Regions from separate parts of the Arthrobacter sp. NPDC057388 genome, predicted to be linked through region 2. Evidence: predicted binding sites of a transcription regulator. Region 2 holds the regulator's gene; the other holds the start of a gene.
The links. Region 2 encodes HrcA, which represses chaperone genes, less so after heat shock. Its sites were predicted from a motif close to TTNGCACTCGNNNNNNNCGAGTGCNAA; they were not measured.

Region 1: a site for HrcA is predicted at 2,696-2,722, ahead of ACFUTU_RS04350 (Hsp20/alpha crystallin family protein). Genes of this name have one in related genera too.

What each region holds. Positions count from the first base shown of each region.
Region 1 is NZ_JBHVBL010000005.1:128,661-133,300, forward strand. It holds gene ACFUTU_RS04320 (LacI family DNA-binding transcriptional regulator) at 1-101, shown strand, start outside; gene ACFUTU_RS04325 (hypothetical protein) at 131-451, opposite strand; gene ACFUTU_RS04330 (hypothetical protein) at 590-838, opposite strand; tRNA gene ACFUTU_RS04335 (tRNA-Lys) at 903-975, opposite strand; gene ACFUTU_RS04340 (Hsp20/alpha crystallin family protein) at 1,204-1,629, shown strand; gene ACFUTU_RS04345 (MerR family transcriptional regulator) at 2,339-2,653, opposite strand; gene ACFUTU_RS04350 (Hsp20/alpha crystallin family protein) at 2,787-3,209, shown strand; gene ACFUTU_RS04355 (J domain-containing protein) at 3,354-3,767, shown strand; gene ACFUTU_RS04360 (hypothetical protein) at 3,808-4,200, shown strand; gene ACFUTU_RS04365 (hypothetical protein) at 4,203-4,640, opposite strand, start outside.
Region 2 is NZ_JBHVBL010000048.1:16,216-20,855, forward strand. It holds gene dnaJ (molecular chaperone DnaJ) at 1-1,088, opposite strand, end outside; gene hrcA (heat-inducible transcriptional repressor HrcA) at 1,147-2,160, opposite strand; gene ACFUTU_RS18145 (DUF3097 domain-containing protein) at 2,385-3,239, shown strand; gene ACFUTU_RS18150 (DUF4870 domain-containing protein) at 3,414-3,833, shown strand; gene hemW (radical SAM family heme chaperone HemW) at 4,006-4,640, opposite strand, start outside.

The sequences.
Region 1 (4,640 bases), on a different contig from region 2:
GCATGCTCCTGGGTCTGGAGGAAGCACCCGGCGGCGGCGCGCTGAAGATCGCGTGCCCCGCCGTCGAGCGCGCCTCCGTGGCGGTGCATTCGTCGGCGTAGGGCTACGGCGGCGGTGTTGTTGCGCCGGGTTATTTTTCCAGGACACTGTCGATGAGGTCTTTGAGGATTTCCCAGAAGTCCCTGGCCCGGAAAGAGGTGACCGGTCCCCGTCCCTGTGCCTGGCGGACGGCATTGGCAATGGCGATCGCTTCCGTGAACAGTTCGGCCGTGACGGCGGGGACACGTTCGGGTTCGAGGGCCAGGATGTGTTCCACCATGGACCGGGAATGTTTCTCAGCCTCGCCGTTCCGGTCCGGGTCCAGGCGGCTGGGTTCAAGCCGGGTCCTCGCAGTGGCGAGCCCGCGGTCCACGTGCGGGGCGAAACCGTCGTCCATGTACTGAATAACCATGATTTCCTCCCTGTCGGCCGTTTTTTGGGAAAGGGGCTGACCATAAAGCGGAATCTGTATTCGCTGGCACAGATTTATAGCACCGGGCCAGAATGCTGGCAAGAGGTTTATGTCCGCTGTCCGTGCACCCCGCGGCCGTCAGGACAAGCCGCTGGTCCGCGGCCTGTTCCAGGCCGGTTCCCTTCCGGGGGTGTTCCGGCTGAGAAGGTCCAGCAGTTCGCCCTGATCCAGGCCGGTGGCCTCACTGACCTCGGCCAGGGTGGCCTCTCCGGTGCGCAGCAGCGCAGCAGAGCATTCCCGCAGCGTCCGGCGGGCAACGTCCAAGGCGGTTTCGGCGTTGGCCATCATTGCCGCCAACGCCCGCAACCGCTGCAGCTCCGGGTTCATGTCCAACCGCCACCTTTCATGAGGACTGCACAGCTGTGGGAACCGCGCACCTGCCCCTCCAAGGTGCACCCGGTGGGGATCGAACCCACGACCCGAGGATTAAAAGTCCCCTGCTCTCCCGGCTGAGCTACGGGTGCACCCGGCCTCCATTGCTTCCCGACGTCTGCTCACCTACCCACGGTAAATCCAACCCTAGAAATCTGTATTATCCGCTACAGATTTTTTAGCACCAGCGCCGGGGGGAAGCAAGAGTCTGCCGGGTAAAAAATGCTGAAAAGCTCTTGCGGAGCGCCCCGGGCAGTGCTATTTAAATCTATGTCAACGGATACAGATCCGGATCGATGCTGATCGAGGAGGTGTGTGCCATGTTGATGCTGGATCCATTCCGTCACCTGGGCCGCCTGGCCGGGCAAATGCTGGGCACGGTGGCACATCCCGCGGCCATGCCTATGGACGGCTGGCGTGAAGGCGATGATTACATATTTGCGCTGGACCTGCCCGGGGTGGATGCCGGTTCCATTGATGTGGGCGTGGACAGGAATGTCCTGACCGTGAGCGCTGAACGGAAGGACACTGCCGGCGAGGGCGCGGAGATGGTGGTGTCGGAGCGGCCCCGCGGCGTCTTCAGCCGCCAGCTCTTCCTGGGGGATGCCATGGATGCAGAGAGGATGACGGCCAGCTACGACGCAGGCGTCCTGACCCTGCGCATCCCCGTGGCGGCGCAGGCGGGGCCGCGAAAGATCGACATCGCGGTCGCAGGAGGCCAGCACCCCCAGATCGACGCGGCCTGACAGGCTGGGGCGGTTTCCGGTACACGCCAACGCTGCCTCTTTGGGCGGGCAGGCACCAACAGGAACGCCACCGCGCCTTATAGCGCACATGCAGCAGCAGCGTACGGGCCGTCCCTTCGGCGGTCCCCGGCCAGTTCCGGCCGGGGACCGCTTCGCCGCCTGCCTGTCAGCGGCGGGCGTGCCGGGTCCTGGTATGGCCACGGTGAACACGGATGTCAGGATCGCATCGGGGGTGAAGGAGGCGTGGGAGTGATGGAGGAAGGACGGCCGGTTGCGTATACGGCACTCGAAAGAGGAACGCCTGTCATATCCCGGTCAGGCCATGCTTTCGGCACGCTGGACCGGGTCCTGGACGACGGCAAGGGCTCCATTCTGCACGGCATCATCGTCAGAACCGGCCACGGACCCCGTTTTGTGGCGCGGGACTCCATTGAGCAGATGACAACCACGCAGATCCATTGTTCACTCACCGATGAACAGGCCAGGAATCTGCCCCACGCACCTTCCGGCCGGCCTGCAGGAATCACTTCATGGATCTCCCGGAACAGGACAGGCCGCCCGCCCAAGACACCCTCCTGACGATGGCACCCGCTGACCTGCCCGTCCGGCTTTCAAGCAGCCGGGCCGGCAGTTCATCTAGGGCCGGCAGTTCATCTGACGGGTGATAAACCTGGAGTTCGGCCGTGCCTCAGCAGGGCTGACTTTTGGCCTAATCCTTCTCTTTGTCCTGATGGGCGGAAGTGCGGGCGCGCTTGAGCTGCCGCCGTAGGCGTGCGTTGTCCATTTCCAGTTCAAGGACCTTCGCGACGCCGGCGAGGTTGAGCCCGTCGTCCAGGAGTTCAGCGATGCGGCGCAGGACGGCAAGGTCGGCTTCGCTGTATTGGCGGGTTCCGCCTTCGGTCCGTTTAGGGGTGAGCAGGCCGCGGCGTTCGTAGAGGCGTATGTTCTGCTGGCCTGTTCCCAGCAATTCTGCCACCACGGAAATGGCGTACAGGCCGCGCGCGTTGCTGCGTTGGTTCGTCATCTGCTTTCCCGTCACATGGCTGGTTCTTCCTCTTGCACCAGTTTGGCACTGGTGCTATAAGAAATCTATATCCACCGTCACACATAGCCAGAGGGTGGGTAGCCAACCTACATGCTGAAGGGAGTGGGAAATGATGCTAATCCGTACTGACCCGTTCCGTGAGCTGGACCGGCTCACACAGCAGGTCTTCGGAACAGCAGCCCGTCCGGCGGCCATGCCGATGGACGCGTGGCAGGAAGACGGGGAGTTTGTGGTGGCGTTCGACCTGCCCGGGATCTCGCCGGACGCCGTTGACCTGAACGTCGAACGGAACGTCCTAACTGTCCGGGCGGAGCGCCGGGACGCCACGCAGCCCAATGTTGAGCTCGTGGTTTCCGAGCGGCCTCGCGGTGTCTTCAGCCGCCAGGTCATTCTTGGCGACACCCTGGACGCGGATAACATCAAGGCCAGCTACGACCTTGGCGTGCTGACGCTGCGGATCCCGGTTGCCGAGCAGGCAAAGCCACGCAAGATCGAGATCGAAAGCAAAGGCCAGCAACAGCAGATCGAAACCTAGCCCCCCGCGGTCCACGCGACGGGCGGCCCCCGGACCCCGATTTCGGGCAAAACTCCGGGGGCCGCCCCTGGCGGCTGGCCGCCAACCTGTAGTCACGACCCTGCCCCGCCGTTCCGGCGGCAGGGGCGGCGGCGGGAGTTCACGATGACCGTACCTGTCCCGGACCATTACGCGGTGCTTCACGTTCCCCGTGGCGCATCGCCGCAGGAGATTGCGCGCGCCTACCGGGCCCTGATGCGGCGCCACCACCCGGATGTGGGCGGCGTGGACGCCGTGCCTGCGGAGCTGCAGCTGATCATGGAAGCTTTTTCCGTGCTCCGGGATCCCCGGCGCCGGCGCGCCTACGACCGGGAAGCCGCCCGGGCCAGGCGTTCCGGTCCCGAGACCGGGCAAACCCGCCAACCGGGCCAGCAGGGAACAGCGGACGTGACTCCGTCGTGGCCGCGGGAAGAACGCCGGTACGGCAGCCCCCAGGTGATCCCGGTCCGCGTGGTCCGGCGCCGGGAACCGCCGCTGCGTGTCACCCCGGTCCGGTGGGAAAGCGGCCCGTGGGCCTGACCGTACGCACGCATCACATTCTGGAGAGGAACCCATCACGATGAGCGACTGGCGCCGCTACGACTCACACCTGATCCCGGCCTTCCACGAGCGCTTCGAGGAGCGCTGGGGCAAGGGCACTGCGCCGTTCCTGGATCCCGAGGCGCATGAGGAGCCCCTGCCGCGGGCGCAGTGGATAAATCCGGCCACCGGCGCCGCCTTGGCCGTGGTCCCCATCTGGACGGACGAGGAGGACAGCCAGCACCGTTCGTTTGGGGTGTTTTATCTGCCGCCGGCGGGGGACATCTGGATGCTCCGGCCGGGCTTCACCGGCTTCCTGGAACCGGCCGCCGACGACTTCGAGCACCTGGTGGCGCTCCGGAACGACGCGTTCCGCAAAGCGGTGTCCCATGCGAATGAGTTCCTCTTCGGCCCGCCACCGCTGGTGGACTGAGCCTACTCGGACGCCTGGCCGGTGTGCACCGGAACGGCACCGGCGACCAGCGTGCCTTGCGCGGCGGCGTGACGCAGGTCCAGGCCGCCGGAAGTGATGACGAGGTTGTCCCCGCTGATGACCAGGGCGTGGTCGCTGCCGCGCGCGGCATCCAGCCACAGGTCATCATCGGGGTTGCCGGAGCGGAGCTGATCCCGGAAGAGGAGTTTGCCGCCGATGCTGAAGGTCAGCAGCCCCTCGGGTGAGACTGTGATGCTGCAGCTGGCCGACGTTTCGACGGCGTCCTCGACGATGCCATCAAAGTCCGGGCTCAAGGCCAGCTGAAAACCGTGAAAGAGCAGAACCGAGACCAGGGCCGAGGTCAGGTCGCCACCGTCCTCGCGGAACGCCACCACCGGGACCAGGGTGTAGGCCAGTACCGGCACCGGCCGTTCCTGCCC
Region 2 (4,640 bases):
ACGCCGCCGCTGGCCGCGAGCTTGCCCTCGGAGAACTGCTCGCCGCGGAGCTTGGCCAGCTGCCGGAGCAGGTCCTCCTGCGCGGGGTCGAGCTTGGACGGCGTTTCCACCTGCAGGTGGACCTTGAGGTCGCCGCGGCCGTAGCCCCGCAGGTGGGTCACGCCGAGCCCGCGGAGGGTGATGATCTCGCCGGACTGGGTTCCCGCCTTGACGTCGATCTCCTGCTTGCCGTCAAAGGTTTCCAGGCTCAGTTCCGTGCCAAGGGCCGCAGCGGTCATGGGAATGTTCAGGGTCGCGTGGAGGTCGTCGCCCTCGCGGACGTAAGTGGAGTCGTTGTTGACCCGGATTTCCACATACAGGTCGCCGGACGGCCCGCCCGCGGGGCCGGCCTCGCCCTGCCCGGAGAGCTGGATCCGCGTGCCGGTGGCCACGCCCGCGGGGACCTTGATGGTCAGGGAGCGGCGGCTGCGGATGCGGCCCTGGCCGCTGCACTCGTTGCAGGGGTCCTTGATGACCGTGCCGAAGCCCTCGCACGAACCACAGGGAGCGGCGGTCATGACCTGGCCCAGGATGGAGCGGACGGCCCGCTGCACCTGGCCGCTGCCGCCGCAGATGTCGCAGCGTTCCGGGTGCGTGCCCGGCTGGCAGCAGGAGCCTTCACAGGTGGGGCAGGTGACGGCCGTGTCCACTTCCAGCTTCTTGTTGACGCCGAAGACGGCGTCGCGCAGGTCGATCCGGACACTGATCAGCGCGTCCTGGCCGCGGCGGACCCGGGAGGCGGGTCCGGAGGTGCCGCCGGCACCGAAGAAGGTGTCGAAAATGTCCTGGAACGCGAAGCCCTGCCCGGCGTAGCCGCCGCCGAAGCCGTTGTCGGTGCCGTTTTCATTGCCGGTGGTGTCGTAGACGCGGCGCTTCTGCGGGTCGGACAGCACCTCGTAGGCGTGGGTTACGGCCTTGAACCGTTCCGCGGCGTCTTCGCCCGGGTTGACGTCCGGGTGAAGCGAGCGGGCCAGCTTGCGGTAGGCCTTTTTGATCTCTTCGCCGGTGGCTTCCGGGGAGACTCCAAGAACGTCGTAGTGGCTGCTCAAAGTTCGTATCTCTTCCTGGTTGTACTGCCTGTGGTCAGAGGATGTGCGGGGCGTGCGGTCACGGTCCCAGGATCCTCGAAAGGTAGCGGGCCACCGCGCGGACGGCGGCCATGGTGGTGGGGTAGTCCATCCGGGTGGGGCCGAGGATGCCCACCTTGGCGCTGGCGTCCGGGCCGTAGCCGGTGGCAACCACGGACGCCTCGGCCAGCCCGTCGTAGGGGTTTTCGCGGCCGATGCTGACGGCCACTCCCCTCGGGTCCTGGGCCATGTCGCTCAGGAGCCGCAGCATCACCACCTGCTCCTCGAGGGCCTCAAGGACTGGGCCGATGCTGAGGGGGAAGTCCACGTTGGACCGCGCGAGGTTGGCCGTTCCGGCCATGACCATGCGGTCTTCCCGGCTGTTGTGCGCGAGGCCTTCCAGCCCCTTGCCGAGCGCAACCGCAGCCGGACGTTCGGCGGGCGTGCAGCCGGCCACGACGGCGGCCAGGTGCTGGGGCAGGATGGCCACCGGTGTTCCCGCGACACCGGTGAGGAACCGGGTGCGCAGGGCGGCGAGAGTGTCGTCCGACAGATCCTGCCCGGCGTCGACGACGCGCTGGTCGACCTTGCCGGAGTCGGCAATCAGCACGATCAGCACCTTGCGCGGCGCCAGCAGCACGAATTCGATGTGCCGCACCACGGCACGGCTCAGGTGGGGGTACTGCACGACGGCGACCTGGTTGGTCAGCTGGGACAGAAGCCGGGCCGTGCGGTCCAGGACGTCGTCGAGGTCCTCTGACCCCTCCAGCAGTGTCTGGATGGCGCGTTTCTCCGCCGGGGAGAGCGGCTTGACCGCCGAGATCTGGTCGACGAACAGCCGGTAGCCCTTGTCGGTGGGAATCCTGCCTGCGCTGGTGTGCGGGGCCGTAATGAGGCCCTCGTCCTCCAACGCCGCCATGTCGTTGCGGATGGTGGCGCTGGAAACGCCAAGGTGGTGCCGCTCCACCAGCGCCTTGGAACCGACGGGCTCGCGGGAATGGACATAGTCCTCCACGATGGCGCGCAGCACCTCAAGCTTCCGTGGTTCGCTCACAGTCCACCTCCTTCTGGCCTTAACCGTGCCGGGCATGATTCCCGCCCGGAAACGCTGTGGTTAGCACTCGACATGCCTAAGTGCTAACAAGTCTAATATGAGTCGCCGCGTTGTTAGCATTGGTACCGCTCCGGGCGAAATTCCGGGCGCCTGTCCCCCGGGGGCATCCCCGCCGCCGGGGCGGCTCCTACCTGTGCAAATTCCTAATGCGAAGCGGTGAACGAATGCAGTACCAGAACTGGGGCCCGCAGGAGATGGCAGCGCCCGCCAGGAAGAGCCTGCCCGAGGTGCCGGTGGAACGTGGCATGGTGCTCGAGGATGCCCAGTCCGGCTGGGTGGGAGCAGTGACCCGGGTGGAAAAGTCCGGCGGCATGCACGTGGTGGCGCTCGAAGACCGCCGCGGCAAGTCCCGGTCCTTCAAGCTTGGCTTCGGATTCCTCCTGGAGGGACAGCCGATCCGCCTGATGCCGCCGGCCCCCAAGGCGAAGCCCGCAGGCGCAGGAACGTCCGCACGAACAGCGTCAGGTTCTGTGCGCGTGGAAGGGCAGCGCGCCCAAGTGGCCAAGGCCAGCCGCATCTGGGTTGAGGGCAAGCACGATGCCGAACTCGTGGAAAAAGTCTGGGGTGACGACCTCCGGGTGGAGGGCATCGTCGTCGAGCCGCTGCACGGCATCGATGACCTGGCGGCGGCGGTGGCTTCCTTCCGCCCCGGTCCCGGCCGCAGGCTGGGCGTCCTGGTGGACCATCTGGTTCCCGACTCCAAGGAATCCAGGATCGCGGACGCGGTGATGGCCTCCCCCGGCGCTGCCGGAAACGTGCTGATCGTGGGCCACCCGTATGTCGACGTCTGGCAGGCGATCCGGCCGTCGGTGCTGGGGATTCCGCAGTGGCCGGTGGTGCCGCGCGGGACGGACTGGAAAACCGGGATTCTCACTGCCTTCGGCTGGCCGCACGAAACCAAAGAGGATATCGGCCTCGGCTGGCAGAAACTCCTCGGCGCCGTCCGCACCTACGCCGATCTCGAGCCCGCCCTGCTGGGCCGGGTCGAAGAGGTCATTGATTTCCTGACCGTCCCCTAGTCCCCACGGCCACGGTTCACGCCGCTACTTTCCGTGGTTTCAGCGTTGAGCCGCGATTACCCCTACGGCCCGGTATCCTTGGTACGGCGTCACCGCACCGCGGCCCCCGGCGCCGCACCGCAGCACCGCAGCACCAAAGCACGATCGCACCAACGCAAGCTAAAGGAAGACACCGTGGCAGAAGACGCTCGCGACCGCAGGGACACACAGTCCGGCCAGGACCTGCCCCAGTACCATGGCGTACCGGCCAACGCGCTTCCGCTGACCGCCAGCGAGGACCGGCAGTGGGCCACCCTGGCGCACTTCGGCGGCATCCTCGGCTGTGTCCCGGCGCTGCTGATCTACCTCATCTTCCGCGACCGCGGCCCCTTCACCGCGCAGGAGTCCAAGGAAGCCCTCAACTTCACCCTGCCGCCGACCATCGCGGCCTTCGTGGCTAATCTCCTCGTGCTGCTTCCCGTCGTCGGAAACCTGTTTGCCGTCCTGGCCACGCTGATCTGGATCGCGCTCACCTGCTTCGCGGTGTCCGCCGGCGTCCACGTCAACAAGGGCCAGCCGCACCGGTACCAGTACAACCTGCGTTGGATTAAGTAGTCCCCACTCGCCCCCTAGCCTCGCAAGCTCGGCCAGGGAACCCTGCGAGCGTGGGCCCAAACCCGCCCCCAACCTTGCAAGCGCTCGGCCAGGGAACCCTGCGAGCGTGGGCCCAAACCCGCCCCCAACCTTGCAAGCGCTCGGCCAGGGAACCCTGCGGGCGTGGGCCCATTTAGTCGGGCAGGATCCTGCGGACCACGGCGTCCGCCAAGAGCCGGCCCTTCAGCGTGAGGACGAGGCGGCCCCTGAAGACCTGCCCGGGAACCACGAGGCCGTCGGCGATCAGTCCGGCCAGGGCCTTCCTTCCGGACGGCGAGAGGGCGGCGGTCTCAAGCCCCGAGGACAGCCGGGCTTCCAGCATGACCTTTTCGACGCTTCGCGTTTCGGCGTCGAGCGTCTCCCGGCCGGCCGCCGGGGAGACGCCTGACCCCAGCCGCCCGGCGTAGGCGGTGGGGTGCTTGACGTTCCACCAGCGCACACCGCCCACATGCGAGTGGGCCCCCGGGCCAATGCCCCACCAGTCGTCCCCGCGCCAGTAGGCGAGGTTGTGGCGGCAAGCCTGGTCCGGCGTCGCGGACCAGTTGCTGACCTCGTACCAGTGCAGGCCGGCGTCGGTGATCATCTTGTCGGCGAGTTCGTACTTGTCGGCGTGGTCGTCGTCGTCGATTCCCGGGACTTCCCCACGGCGGATCTGGGCGGCGAGCTTGGTGCCGTCCTCAACGATCAGCGCGTAGGCGCTGATGTGGTCCGGCTTGTAGGACAGCGCGGTCTCCAGCGAGAAGCGCCAGTCCTCCATTGACTCGCCAG